DNA from 3 places in the Clostridium estertheticum genome. Region 3 is predicted to be linked to each of the others. Evidence: riboswitches for the same ligand, from Rfam matches in the RefSeq annotation. Region 3 holds a riboswitch; each other region holds the start of a gene.
What was found. A riboswitch is a leader RNA that binds a small molecule or an ion and turns the genes downstream of it on or off. The one in region 3 is predicted to bind S-adenosylmethionine.
Positions count from the first base shown of each region.

Region 1 (4,254 bases), 540 kb from region 3:
ACATCTATCGGTACCTATGCAAACGACTAGAGTGTTTTTGTCAATATAGTCTTTTAGAAAATTAGAAATTGTATAGTATGCTAAAGGGTCTTTATAATGGGTTTTAGCTTTGCTCAAGAAATATACCTCCTTGCATTTCTGCCTTTGAAAAACAATTCTTATTTATTTTCCTATGAATCATTTATATGAATAAACTCCCAGCATTATTATTATAAAGAATAAAAAAATCATTAATTGGCAAATAATCTATATATAATAATTATTTGGGGTGATATTTTATGAAAAGAATTAATTCGTTATTCATTATTATATTCTCAACTTTAGTAAGTGTGATTAGCATGGTTTCATATCATTACTATGTTAATAATTTGCATAAACCTGAGGTGGCTGAGTATACAAAACATTCTAATTCAAGAACAACTAATAATGATGGGGTTAAAGTGCTTATAAGGGATAATATGCAGGATAAAAAATTGAGTAGTAATTATAAAAAAGAAGAAGAAAAGGTGAGCGGTAGTAGCTCAAATGTAATTTCATCAGATCTAGATACTAAAAAAAATGAGGAGGAGAAGGATAGTCTAGAAAATTATTATAAGTATATAGAAAAAAATGAAAAAGCAGTTTTTAAAGTATCCGCATCAAAAATAGAAGAAAATTTAACTACTTCTGATAAAATCAAGTTATTGTATGTAAGTATGAAGTTAGATAAAGAGGAGTATAAGAAAGTGAAGGAATATTTATATGCTAAAGATGTTGAGGGAGGGGTTCTTAAAGCACTTAAATTATTGAAAAAAGATTTATCGGAAAAAGAATATGACAAAGTTCGGAAAGTTGCTGGAAGGTTTATAGATATGAACTTGGCAGAAGAACTGAATTAACTATATTTAGGTAGGTTATATAAAAAAACTCTTGAATAATAAAAAGTTGTATTAGCGTTTAATACTGAGTAAATATGAGAATGATATAGTAATGTAGAGAAGAAGTCGTTTATTTAAGGAAAATAAATTTGTAATTTATTTTTTTAAGTTGTATAATAATCCTTGTCGACACGGCAAAACGATATATTAATAATGTGCTGGCATGGCTCAACGGTAGAGCAGCTGACTTGTAATCAGCAGGTTGTAGGTTCAATTCCTATTGCCAGCTTCACATATGGAGGAGTTCCCGAGTGGCCAAAGGGGGCAGACTGTAAATCTGTTACGTAATGTTTCGATGGTTCGAATCCATCCTCCTCCACCATTTATCGTGTTTATTTAATTCTGGGAGCATAGCTCAGCTGGGAGAGCATCTGCCTTACAAGCAGAGGGTCACAGGTTCGAACCCTGTTGTTCCCACCATAACAATTTTTTTATAATCGAATAAGTATATGCTAGCATGGCTCAACGGTAGAGCAGCTGACTTGTAATCAGCAGGTTGTAGGTTCAATTCCTATTGCTAGCTCCACATATGGAGGAGTTCCCGAGTGGCCAAAGGGGGCAGACTGTAAATCTGTTACGTAATGTTTCGATGGTTCGAATCCATCCTCCTCCACCAAAAGACATCAATAGATGTCTTTTTTTACTTATTTAATCTAAAAGAATTGATATGTTGACACTGCTGATTGCATGTGGTAGTATAATGAAAACTTAATATTGATAACTCTTATCAAGAGAGGTGGAGGGAAAAAGGCCCTATGAAACCCGGCAACCGGTGCTATGCACCATGGTGCCAATTCCTGCAGTTATAATCTGCAAGATAAGGGAGATGGATAAAACACCTCTTCTTATTTTTGGAAGGGGTTTTATTTTTATAAAAAATTATTATTTAGCATTAGAAAGGAGAATTAATATGAAAAGATTATTCACATCAGAATCAGTTACAGAAGGACATCCAGATAAAATTTGTGACCAAATTTCAGATGCTGTACTTGATGCTATATTAGAACAAGATCCTTACGCTAGAGTTGCTTGTGAAACTGCAGTTACTACTGGAATGGTATTGGTTATGGGAGAGATAACAACTAATTGTTATGTAGATGTTCCTAAAGTTGTTAGAAATACTATTGAAGGTATAGGATACACTAGAGCGAAATATGGTTTCGATGCTAGTACATGCGCAGTAATTACATCTATTAATGAACAATCATCAGATATAGCTATGGGTGTTGATGAAGACTTAGAGTCTAAGGAAGGCCGTACATCGAAAGTTGATTCAATAGGCGCTGGAGATCAAGGTATGATGTTTGGGTTTGCCACTAATGAGACACCAGAGTATATGCCTCTTCCAATTTCTATGGCACATAGATTAGCAAGAAGATTAAGTGAAGTAAGGAAAGATGGTACATTAAAATACTTGAGACCAGATGGAAAAACTCAAGTTACTGTAGAGTATGAAGACAATAAACCAGTTAGAATAGATACTATTGTTATTTCAACTCAACATGGAGTAGAAGCAACTCATGATCAAATTGAAAAAGATTTAATAGAAAACGTAATAAAGCCAATAGTTCCAAGTGAATTATTAGATGAAAATACGAAATATTATATAAATCCTACAGGTAGATTTGTTATCGGAGGACCACAAGGTGATTCTGGTTTAACAGGAAGAAAAATAATAGTTGATACTTATGGAGGATCTGGTAGACATGGCGGTGGATGTTTCTCAGGAAAAGATCCAACGAAAGTTGATAGATCAGCTGCATATGCTGCAAGATGGGTTGCTAAAAATTTAGTAGCTGCAGGGGTTTCAGATAAATTAGAAATTCAGTTAGCTTATGCTATAGGTGTAGCCAAGCCAGTATCTATAGAAGCAGAAACTTTTGGAACAGGAAAAATTTCTGACGATAAAATAGTTGCAATAATCGAAAAAGTATTTGATTTAAGACCAGCTGTTATTATAAGAGAATTAGATCTTAGAAAACCTATTTATAAACAAGTAGCAGCTTATGGACATTTTGGAAGAAATGATTTGGATTTAAGTTGGGAAAAATTAAATAAGGTTGATGAAATAAAAAAATATTTATAATATAAGTAAAAAAGGATGACAATTAATAATTGTTATCCTTCTTTTGCGTATATAATTATTAATTTTAAAGTAAAACAATTATAAAACCATATTTATTATGCAATTTATGGATTATTAATTAGAATTTTGATAAAACTTAAGATAGAGGTATACTATTGATAAAAGTTGTATAACACATATGATATAATATTATTATATAAATTTATAAATAGGGGAGATTTTATGTCAGAAATACAAGGAACAATCGAAGATATAGTATTTCATAATGAAGACAATGGATATATGATTGCTCATTTAAATGATAATAAAAAACAAATAACCGTGGTTGGCGTTGTGCCATATATAAGTGAAGGTCAGAATCTGAAGTTAACTGGAGAGTGGGTCAATCATCCTCAATTTGGTAAACAATTTAAGATAGTCCAATGTGAGGAAATTATACCTAGCTCACTTATGGGTATAGAAAAATATTTATCTTCAGGAGTTATTCAGGGAATAGGACCTGTAACTGCTAAAAAAATAGTACAGCGCTTTGGCGAAGATACTATGAATATATTAGATAATGAGATAGAAAAATTAAAAGAAATTGATGGTATAGGACAAAAAAAGATTCAGTTAATATTTGAATCTTACGCAAAGCAACGAGAAGTAAAAAATATTATGATATTTCTTCAAACATATGGAGTAACACCTAGCCAATGTGTAAAAATATATAAAAAGTATGGAGCAGAATCGATAAAAGTAGTTCAAGATAATCCTTATGTACTAACTGAAACTATTTCCGGTGTAGGATTTAAAATTGCAGATAAGATAGCGCGGAGTTTAGGGATTGATAAAGAATCACCTTTTAGAATACAAAGTGGGATTAATTATGTGGTTAATGAATTCTGTGCTATGGGAAACACTTATATGCCCCTTTTTAAATTGTATAAGCAATCTAAAAACATTCTTGGGGTTACTGATGAAGAAATTGAGAAAAATATTTATGATAATGTATTGAACGGGAAATTGAAGATTGAGAATATAGATGAAGAAGACTGCGTTTTTACTATGCCTTTTTATTATTGTGAATTAAGTATAACTAAAAAAATTATAACCTTATCTATAGAAGAGTATGAAGAATTAGAAATAGATATAGAAGAAAAAATTAATGATTTTGAGAACGAAAAAAATATACAATTTGCGACTTCTCAAAGAAGTGCAATTTGCGGGGCTATGGAAAATAGTATTGAAATTATAACAGGAGGACCAGGT
Region 1 is NZ_CP015756.1:263,849-268,102, forward strand. Features, by position in the region: gene yyaC (spore protease YyaC) at 1-117, opposite strand, end outside; gene A7L45_RS01260 (hypothetical protein) at 279-878, shown strand; tRNA gene A7L45_RS01265 (tRNA-Thr) at 1,075-1,146, shown strand; tRNA gene A7L45_RS01270 (tRNA-Tyr) at 1,155-1,239, shown strand; tRNA gene A7L45_RS01275 (tRNA-Val) at 1,262-1,337, shown strand; tRNA gene A7L45_RS01280 (tRNA-Thr) at 1,369-1,443, shown strand; tRNA gene A7L45_RS01285 (tRNA-Tyr) at 1,449-1,533, shown strand; SAM riboswitch class I at 1,639-1,741, shown strand; gene metK (methionine adenosyltransferase) at 1,828-3,003, shown strand; gene recD2 (SF1B family DNA helicase RecD2) at 3,226-4,254, shown strand, end outside.
Region 1: another riboswitch for S-adenosylmethionine. It lies ahead of metK (methionine adenosyltransferase); the one in region 3 lies ahead of A7L45_RS20800 (methionine ABC transporter ATP-binding protein).

Region 2 (4,254 bases), 1.0 Mb from region 3:
ATTAGTAGATGCATTAGGTGGCAATAGTAGTTTGTTAAAGCAAGGAATGCTTTATAATATGGTAAAAGAAAGTCAATTCGAGTAGATAAAATGAAATGATTGAACTTAATCTTAAAAAGTGTTATGCTATCTATGGTAAACTAAGTAGAATATCTCTACTAGATAAAATTCAAGTATAAAATTACAATTGAGAAGAAAATACATTGAAGAGCTTATTTAATAGGCTCTTTTTTAGTGATAAAGAGAGGTAATAATATGATAAAAGTTGATAATTTGTCCTACTCGTTTCCGCAAAAGGATCTATATAAGAACATTTCATTTACATTAGAAGATGGTCAACATTGTGCTTTTATAGGAACAAATGGTTGTGGAAAAAGTACACTTATAGATATAATTATGGATCCAGAAAAATATATGTTCGATGGAAAGCTTGAGATGGACTCAGATTGTAGAATAGGCTATGTAAGTCAATTCTCACAGCTTGGCGAAACAAAAGAAATTACAGTTTTCGAATATATTGGTGAAAAGTTTATTAAACTGCAAAATGAAATAACATCTATTTGTAGCGAAATGGAAACATCTTCAGATATTGAACCTTTACTAGAAAAGTACCAACAAACTTTAGATGCATTTGGTGCAATTAATGGGGATAATTTCGAAAACAATATTAATAAAAACCTAAATCTTGCAAACTTAAGCAAGTATAAAGATCTAATGATATCTGAACTTAGTGGTGGAGAATTTAAGCTTATTCAAGTAATTAAGGAAATGTTAAATAGTCCAGAATTAATGATTATGGATGAACCCGATGTGTTTTTAGACTTTGGAAACCTTAATTCTCTTAAAGATCTAATTAATTCACACGTTGGAACAATGTTAATTATTACGCACAACAGATATCTATTGAATCATTGTTTTAACAAAATTCTGCATCTTGAAAACATGGAGCTCCAAGAGTTTGATGGAAGCTATATTGAGTATAACTTCTCTTTACTCCAAACGAAAATTGAACTGCAAGAATTAGCTACTTCTGATGAGGAAGAATTTTGGAGAAATGAGATGTTGATAAAAAAACTAAGATATCTCGCAACTGAGCATACTGAAGCTGCTAGAGGAAAATCTCTAAATGCTAGAGTTAAAATCCAAGAAAGATTAGAAAAACGTAGAATTAAAGCGCCATTTGTAGATATTAAAGAGCCGAGTATCAGTTTTGTTACAGATAATGAAATGGAAGAAACAATTGTTTTAAAAGTTAATGATTACAGTGCTCGCTTTGATGATATACTTTTAGAAAATGTTAACTTTGAGATTAAATCTACCGATAAAGTAGCTCTTGTCGGATTAAATGGTACCGGTAAAACAACCTTAGTTCAAGAAATCTTTAAAAATAATAATGATTCTATTGAGATAAACCAGCAGGTTGAAGTGGCTTATTTATCTCAACTTCAAGGCAAAACATTAAATGAGTCTAATACTATACTTGAAGAATTTTTTGATGTTGGTTTTAAAACTTATGAAGAGATTAAGTCATATATTTCTGGTTATGGTTTTGAAGAAGAAATCATTAATCAAAAGATAGAGTCTTTATCTGGTGGAGAAAAAAATATGCTTCAACTGGCTAAAATTTCTGCTAGTAATGCAAATTTGTTGATTCTTGATGAACCGACAAGTCATTTAGACACCTATTCACAAATAGCACTAGAAAAAGCCATAGAAGACTATAAAGGTGCGATTTTAATGATTTCTCATGATTTTTATACTATAGTAAATTGTATGGATTTTGTTTTAATCATTGAGGATAAAACAATTAGAAAAATGAGCATGCGAAAGTTTAGGAAGATGATTTATGCTAGTTATTTTGACAAAGACTACTTAGAAATTGAACAAAAGAAAAAATTAGTTGAAACTAAAATAGCATTAGCTTTAAAAGGGACTGATATTGAGCTTGCAAAAGTTTTATCTGATGAGTTAGAAGGGCTGATTAAGTTACTCTAAATTTAGTGAGTAGTTAAGAGTACTAGTTTACGGATAGAGAAGATAATTGGAGTGATTATCAGATAAAAGTATTGACATAATCATATTTAGTGATTAAAATTTAGATAAGTTAATTTAATATTGATAACAATCTTGTTCTTATCAAGAGAGGTGGAGGGACTGGCCCTATGAAACCCAACAACCGGCATTCTCATTCGAATGTAACGGTGTTAATTCCTGCAGAAATGAAATATATTTCTGGAAGATAAGAAAAGACGCAGATTTTATTTGTGTGCTGCTTTTCTTTTGAAAAGTGGCTTTTGTTTTTTTATGGAAAATAATAGGAGGTGGCGGTTTTGAAAACAGACTGTAATAACTTGGAGACAATAATGGTTCACGGAAGTGGTGAATGGGAAGATCAAACAGGGTGTATAAGTATTCCAATATATCAAAGTGCAACATTTAAACATAAGGGATTAAACCAAAGTACTGGTTATGATTATTCAAGGCTCCAAAATCCTACTAGGGAAGAGCTTGAAAAAACTATAGCGAAACTTGAAGGTGGAAAGGAAGGTTTAGCATTCTCAACTGGTATGGCAGCAATAGACTGTGTTGCAAGACTATTAAAACCAGGAGAACATATAATAATATCAGATGATTTGTATGGTGGAACTTATAGGCTTTTTGAAGATGTATATAAAGTTTATGGTATTGAATCAACATATGTAGATACAACAGACCTAGAAAAAATTACAATGGAATTAAAGGATAATACAAAAGCTATTTACATGGAAACTCCTTCTAACCCAATGATGAAAGTCAGTGATATAGGGAAAATATCAGCTTTAGCAAAAGAAAAAGGTTTAATTACAATAGTAGACAATACTTTTCTTACACCTTATTTTCAAAGACCAATGGATTTTGGTGCAGATATAGTAGTTCATAGTGGAACAAAATTTTTAGGTGGACACAACGATACTCTGGCAGGTCTTTTGGTAGCTAGTAGAGAAGATTTAATTGAAAAATTAAGGTTTACTCAAGTTTCCATTGGAGCTACTCTTTCACCTTTTGATAGTTGGCTCATACTCAGAGGTATAAAAACTCTTGCAATAAGGCTTGAAAAACAGCAAGAAAATGCAAAACACATTGCTTTGTGGCTTAAAAACTGTGATGCTGTTGAAAAAGTATATTATCCGGGATTTAAAGAGCATGAAGGTTATGAAATTTCATTAAAGCAGACAAGTGGATTCGGATCAATAATTTCATTTACGGTTAAGGAAAAGAAAGCTATAGGCAAAGTACTTGAAGAAGTTGAAATTGTAACTTTTGCTGAAAGTCTTGGTGGAGTAGAGAGTCTTATAACTTATCCATATCTTCAAACACATGCGTCTATTCCTGAAGAAATAAGAAATAGAATGGGTGTTACTGATAAGCTTTTAAGGCTTTCAGTAGGCATAGAAAATGTAAATGATATTATATATGATCTAAGCAAAAGCTTAAATTAGTTCTCTTAGGCGATTTCATTGTCTCTTCTAGATAGGATCATTGATATACTCTAAAATTAGAGTTATAGTTATAGTGTTAATATTGTGATAAAGAACTATAAACCATATTAGCAATCTTTATACCTTAAAGTTAATTAAGGTATAAAGGTTGCTTTTTCTTATATCATATCCAACATAAGCCATTATGTTGGTTGTTTATCATGTCGATTTGAATGCTTTAGAAAACATGGTGTTATATATTAGGAGGGATTTTATGTACAAGCAAGCGGAAAACAAAGTAGGAATGATTACAAAGACAATTGAAACAGAGGTTATAGTATGTGGAGGTGGTACTGCTGGTATTATTACAGCACTAACAGCTGCAGAAAATGGTGCTAAAGTTATTTTGCTTGAAAAGGGAAATAATTGTTATCCACCACGTACTTTTATTGGAGCAATAGGTTCGAAAGTACAGAAGGAACATGGAGTAGAAATAGATAGGAATGAAATTGTAAATGAATTATGTCGTCATGCCTGTTATAGGGTAGATCAAAGATTAATTAATCTTTGGGCAGATGAAAGTGGAGAGATGATAGATTGGTTGGGAAGCATAATGATAGATAATGGTATGAAAGTTACTCTTGAAACTGATATCAATAAGAATATGGATATAAAAGAGTGGTCAACCTGTCATTGTTTTTATAATGATAATATGGAAAACAAAAAAAGACCTGTAAAAATACTTGAAGAAAGAATGAAAGCACATGGGGTCGATATAAGGACAAGAACTCCAATG
Region 2 is NZ_CP015756.1:722,048-726,301, forward strand. Features, by position in the region: gene A7L45_RS03465 (DJ-1 family glyoxalase III) at 1-85, shown strand, start outside; gene A7L45_RS03470 (ABC-F family ATP-binding cassette domain-containing protein) at 256-1,995, shown strand; SAM riboswitch class I at 2,131-2,246, shown strand; gene A7L45_RS03475 (trans-sulfuration enzyme family protein) at 2,364-3,479, shown strand; gene A7L45_RS03480 (FAD-dependent oxidoreductase) at 3,733-4,254, shown strand, end outside.
Region 2: another riboswitch for S-adenosylmethionine. It lies ahead of A7L45_RS03475 (trans-sulfuration enzyme family protein); the one in region 3 lies ahead of A7L45_RS20800 (methionine ABC transporter ATP-binding protein).

Region 3 (4,254 bases):
CCAATATAAAGATACAACAACACCAGTTGAAAAACGTATCCACTTTTTATCTACTTCATAATTATGCTGATTCCTTTCCCAATTAATGAAAGAATTATAGTAGGAGTCAGGTACATAAGAATACCCAAATATCCCATGTTCAATTCTCTTCTTCATTGCATTTACCACTACTTCTGGCGCCCTAAATTCCATATCTGCCACCCACATAGGGATTAAATTTTTGTCACCATAACGCTTATCTAAAGCATCCCACTTTAATGAATTTGTCCCCACCCTATCCATTGAATACCGCGCACAGAATTGCTTGATCTCCATATTAAAATCTCCTCTTCTTATGTAATCGTATTGTAAAATCACCTTACTTTAAACTATTAAGCTCAAAGCAAAGTGATTTTATTTTGTTAAACTATTATAATTATTTAAACTAAATTTAAAATGCTGGAATTACAGCGCCCTTATATTTACTTAAAATAAATTTCTTAACTTCTGGAGAAGTTAATGCTTTTGAAAGTGCCTTTATATAAGGCTTATCTTTATCTTCTTTTCTAACAGCAAGTACATTTGCATAAGGTGAATCCTTTGCTTCAACTGCTAGTGCATCTGTTAATTTTAATTTAGCTGTCAATGCATAATTTGAATTTATAACCGCTGCATCTACATCTTTTAAAACTCTTGGAAGTTGTGGAGCTTCCAATTCTTTTATATTCAATTTCTTTTTATTTTCTGTAATATCAATTTTGGAAATAAGGTCTCCAGTTTTTAATTTTATTAACCCTGCTTTTTCAAGTACTCTAAGTGCTCTTGCGCCATTTGTAGGATCATTTGGAATAGCAATACTTGCTCCATTTTTTATATCACTAAGTTTTTTATATTTAGCAGAATACAAAGCCATAGGTTCAATATGGACCTTTACAGTCCAAGCCAGATCTAACCCTTTTGATTTACTAAATTCTGTTAAATAAGGTACGTGTTGAAAGAAATTTGCATCAAGTTGCTTCTCAGCAAGTGCCGTGTTTGGTGTTACAAAATCATTAAATTCCACTATTTGAAGAGTATACCCCTCTTTCGCAAGGATTGGTTTTACAACTTCTAATATTTCTTTATGAGGAATTGGTGAAGCACCTACTTTGATAATTTTTTTATCAGTTGTTACTGCCTCTTTCTTTGTCCCACAACCACCTAATGTAAAAATTACAACTACTAATAATAATATGCTTAATATTTTTTTCATTTTAAATCCCCCTCTTAATCTTTCTTTTTTTGTAATTTATAATTAATCATCATATTTGATGTTAAATATCACTAATATCTTATTTAATCATTTTTCTATACAATAAATTTCCTAATGCTTGTATGACTTGCACAATTATAATTAATATTATTACCGTATATATCATTATGTCCGTCTGAAATCTATAATACCCATATTTTTGTGCTACATCTCCAAGACCTCCACCTCCAACTGTTCCTGCCATAGCAGAATATCCTATAATATTTATAACAGTTAAAGTAATTCCAAGAACTATAGATGGCATTGCTTCTTTTAACATAACTTTAAATATAATTTGGTGAGTTTTTGCACCAAAGGATTTGGCTGCTTCAATAATTCCATAATCCACCTCAAGTAGTGCTGACTCTATTATTCTTGCAGCAAAAGGAGCTGCTCCAAGAGTTAGTGGAACTATAGCTGCATTAGTACCTATTGTAGTTCCAACGATTAACTTTGTTAAAGGGAATATAGATATCATGAGTATTATAAACGGGAAAGAACGAAGTATGTTAACTACTAAATTTAAGCTTTTATAAACTAAGCTGTTTGGCCTTAGCCCTTTAGGCCCAGTTATAATTAACCCAACCGCTGTAATAAATCCTAAAATCACTGTGAAAATCGTAGATATTACTACCATGTACATTGTGTCTAATAATGCAGGCAGTAAAATTTGTATTAAAATTTCTTGAAATGTCATTTATACTCCCTCCTTATTTAATTCATCTTGTTCTAATTCAAAATTAATTTCCCACTCTATAGATCTGTCATCTAAATATTTTAATATTTTTTCTTTATTTTCCTCATTCGTATTTATAATAAGGCTACCCATTACACTATCCCGAAATTTTTCAAGCCTTCCCCATACTATTGAAAAATCAATTTCAAGTTCTCTTGCTAGTGATGTTATTAAGCAACTTTGGGTAATTTCCTTTGTGAAAAATATTTTAATGTTGTAACCAATACTTGGTAATAATTCTTCCTCACCAATAAGTATTTTCATCTCTTTTGTTGGTTTAATAAATAATTCATCCGTAAATCCGTGACTTTTAATTTTACCACCTTCTAGAAGAATGAATTTATTACAAATTTCTTTTACCACTTCCATCTGATGGGTAACTACGACGATTGTTATATTAAATTTATTATTTATATCTCTTAAAAGCTGTAATATAGATTTTGTAGTTTTAGGATCTAATGCAGAAGTCGCCTCATCGCAAAGTAGTATTTTAGGATTCAGCGCTAATGCCCTTGCTATTCCAACTCTTTGCTTTTGACCTCCACTTAACTGCTTTACGTTTGTTTTCACTTTATCATTAAGACCTACTAAATCTATTAAGGCATCTACTCTTTCCTTAATATAGCTCTTATCATTCCCCCATACTTCAAGTGGAAATGCTATATTGTCAAAAACATTTTTACTATTAATAAGGTTAAAACTTTGAAATATAATTCCTACATCTTTTCTAAACTCACGAAGCTCGTTACGGCTTAGCTCATTAACCACCTTGCCCATTATGTTAATAGTTCCTGTATCATATGTCTCAAGCCCATTAAAACATCTAAGCAAAGTAGACTTTCCCGCGCCACTATGCCCAATAACACCATAAATGTCACCCTTATCTACTGTAAATGAAACATTACTTAACACTTTTACCTCTGAAAAACTTTTGCTTACACCACTAACTTTAATCATAATATCTCTGCTCCTCTTTATGCCTTACAATTCATTTTTATTTTATTGTAACCATTGTTATATATTTTCCTAAAAAATAGTGCCCAAGAATAAACTTGGGCACTACTTCCAAACTTATTCTTATCTTGCAGCCATGCTGCAGGATTTAACACCATGTATCTTGCGATACTGGTTGTCGGGTTTCATTGGGCCAGTCCCTCCACCTCTCTTGATAAGACATTATTAAATTTTAATTTATAAAAAATCAAAAAACCTCTTTCACCAATAACGATGAAAGAGGTATAAATATTCAACGACACCTCTCTCATCTTCCGCTAAGTTACTATTGACTTAACGCAGGAATTAGCACCTATTCAGGCAATTATCGCCTGATGGTTGCCGAGATATCATCGGGCCGGTCCCTCTATCTCTCTTGATGAGAATAACTAACTTATTAAATTATATCTATAGTATCACTATATGTTTAATATGTAAAGAAATAACCTTAATTCTTTTTTTGAAATTTTATTCTTCATCAAATTCTACCCTCTTGGAGCATACATAATAATAACAGCTCCAATTACTGCTATAGTGCCACCTATCAAATCAAATTTATCAGGAATTATATTATCTATCTTCCATCCCCATAATATTGATAATACAATAAAGATACCACCATATGTGGCATAGACTCTACCAAAATTAGCACTTGGAGGTTGCAACGTCGGAATTACACCATATACAATAAGTGCTATAGCTCCACAAATTCCGTACCAAATGCTTTTACCCTCCCGCAACCATATCCATACAAAGTAACCCCCGCCTATTTCAAATATCCCGGCTATAATAAAATAAAATACTGACTTAATTATTCCCATACATATATCTCCTTAATGGACAACTACTATATACTAATTCAATTTACTATACCATAAATGAGTATAAGTATCAATATCACTTGATATTTATACTCACACTTAGTCTCAAATAAAGCCATTTATTAATGCAAATTATTACTTCGCATTTCAAACCGCAGTTTCTTTTTATGAACTACAAAAAACCAGATATATTTAATCGTTTATTATTAAATATACCTGGCTTTTAAATTACATTATATTAATCGTATTTTGTTTTTATTCTACTTTTTCAAAATCTGATTTTGAAACTCCACATAGTGGACAAACCCAATCTTCTGGAATATCTGCAAACTTAGTACCTGGTGCTATTCCGCCGTCTGGATCTCCTACCTCTGGATCATATTCATACCCACATACCAAACAAACATACTTATCCATAAAAACATCTCCTCTGA
Region 3 is NZ_CP015756.1:4,487,612-4,491,865, forward strand. Features, by position in the region: gene A7L45_RS20785 (MalY/PatB family protein) at 1-315, opposite strand, end outside; gene A7L45_RS20790 (MetQ/NlpA family ABC transporter substrate-binding protein) at 431-1,231, opposite strand; gene A7L45_RS20795 (methionine ABC transporter permease) at 1,311-1,967, opposite strand; gene A7L45_RS20800 (methionine ABC transporter ATP-binding protein) at 1,968-2,963, opposite strand; SAM riboswitch class I at 3,081-3,181, opposite strand; SAM riboswitch class I at 3,265-3,385, opposite strand; gene A7L45_RS20805 (YnfA family protein) at 3,485-3,820, opposite strand; gene rd (rubredoxin) at 4,076-4,237, opposite strand.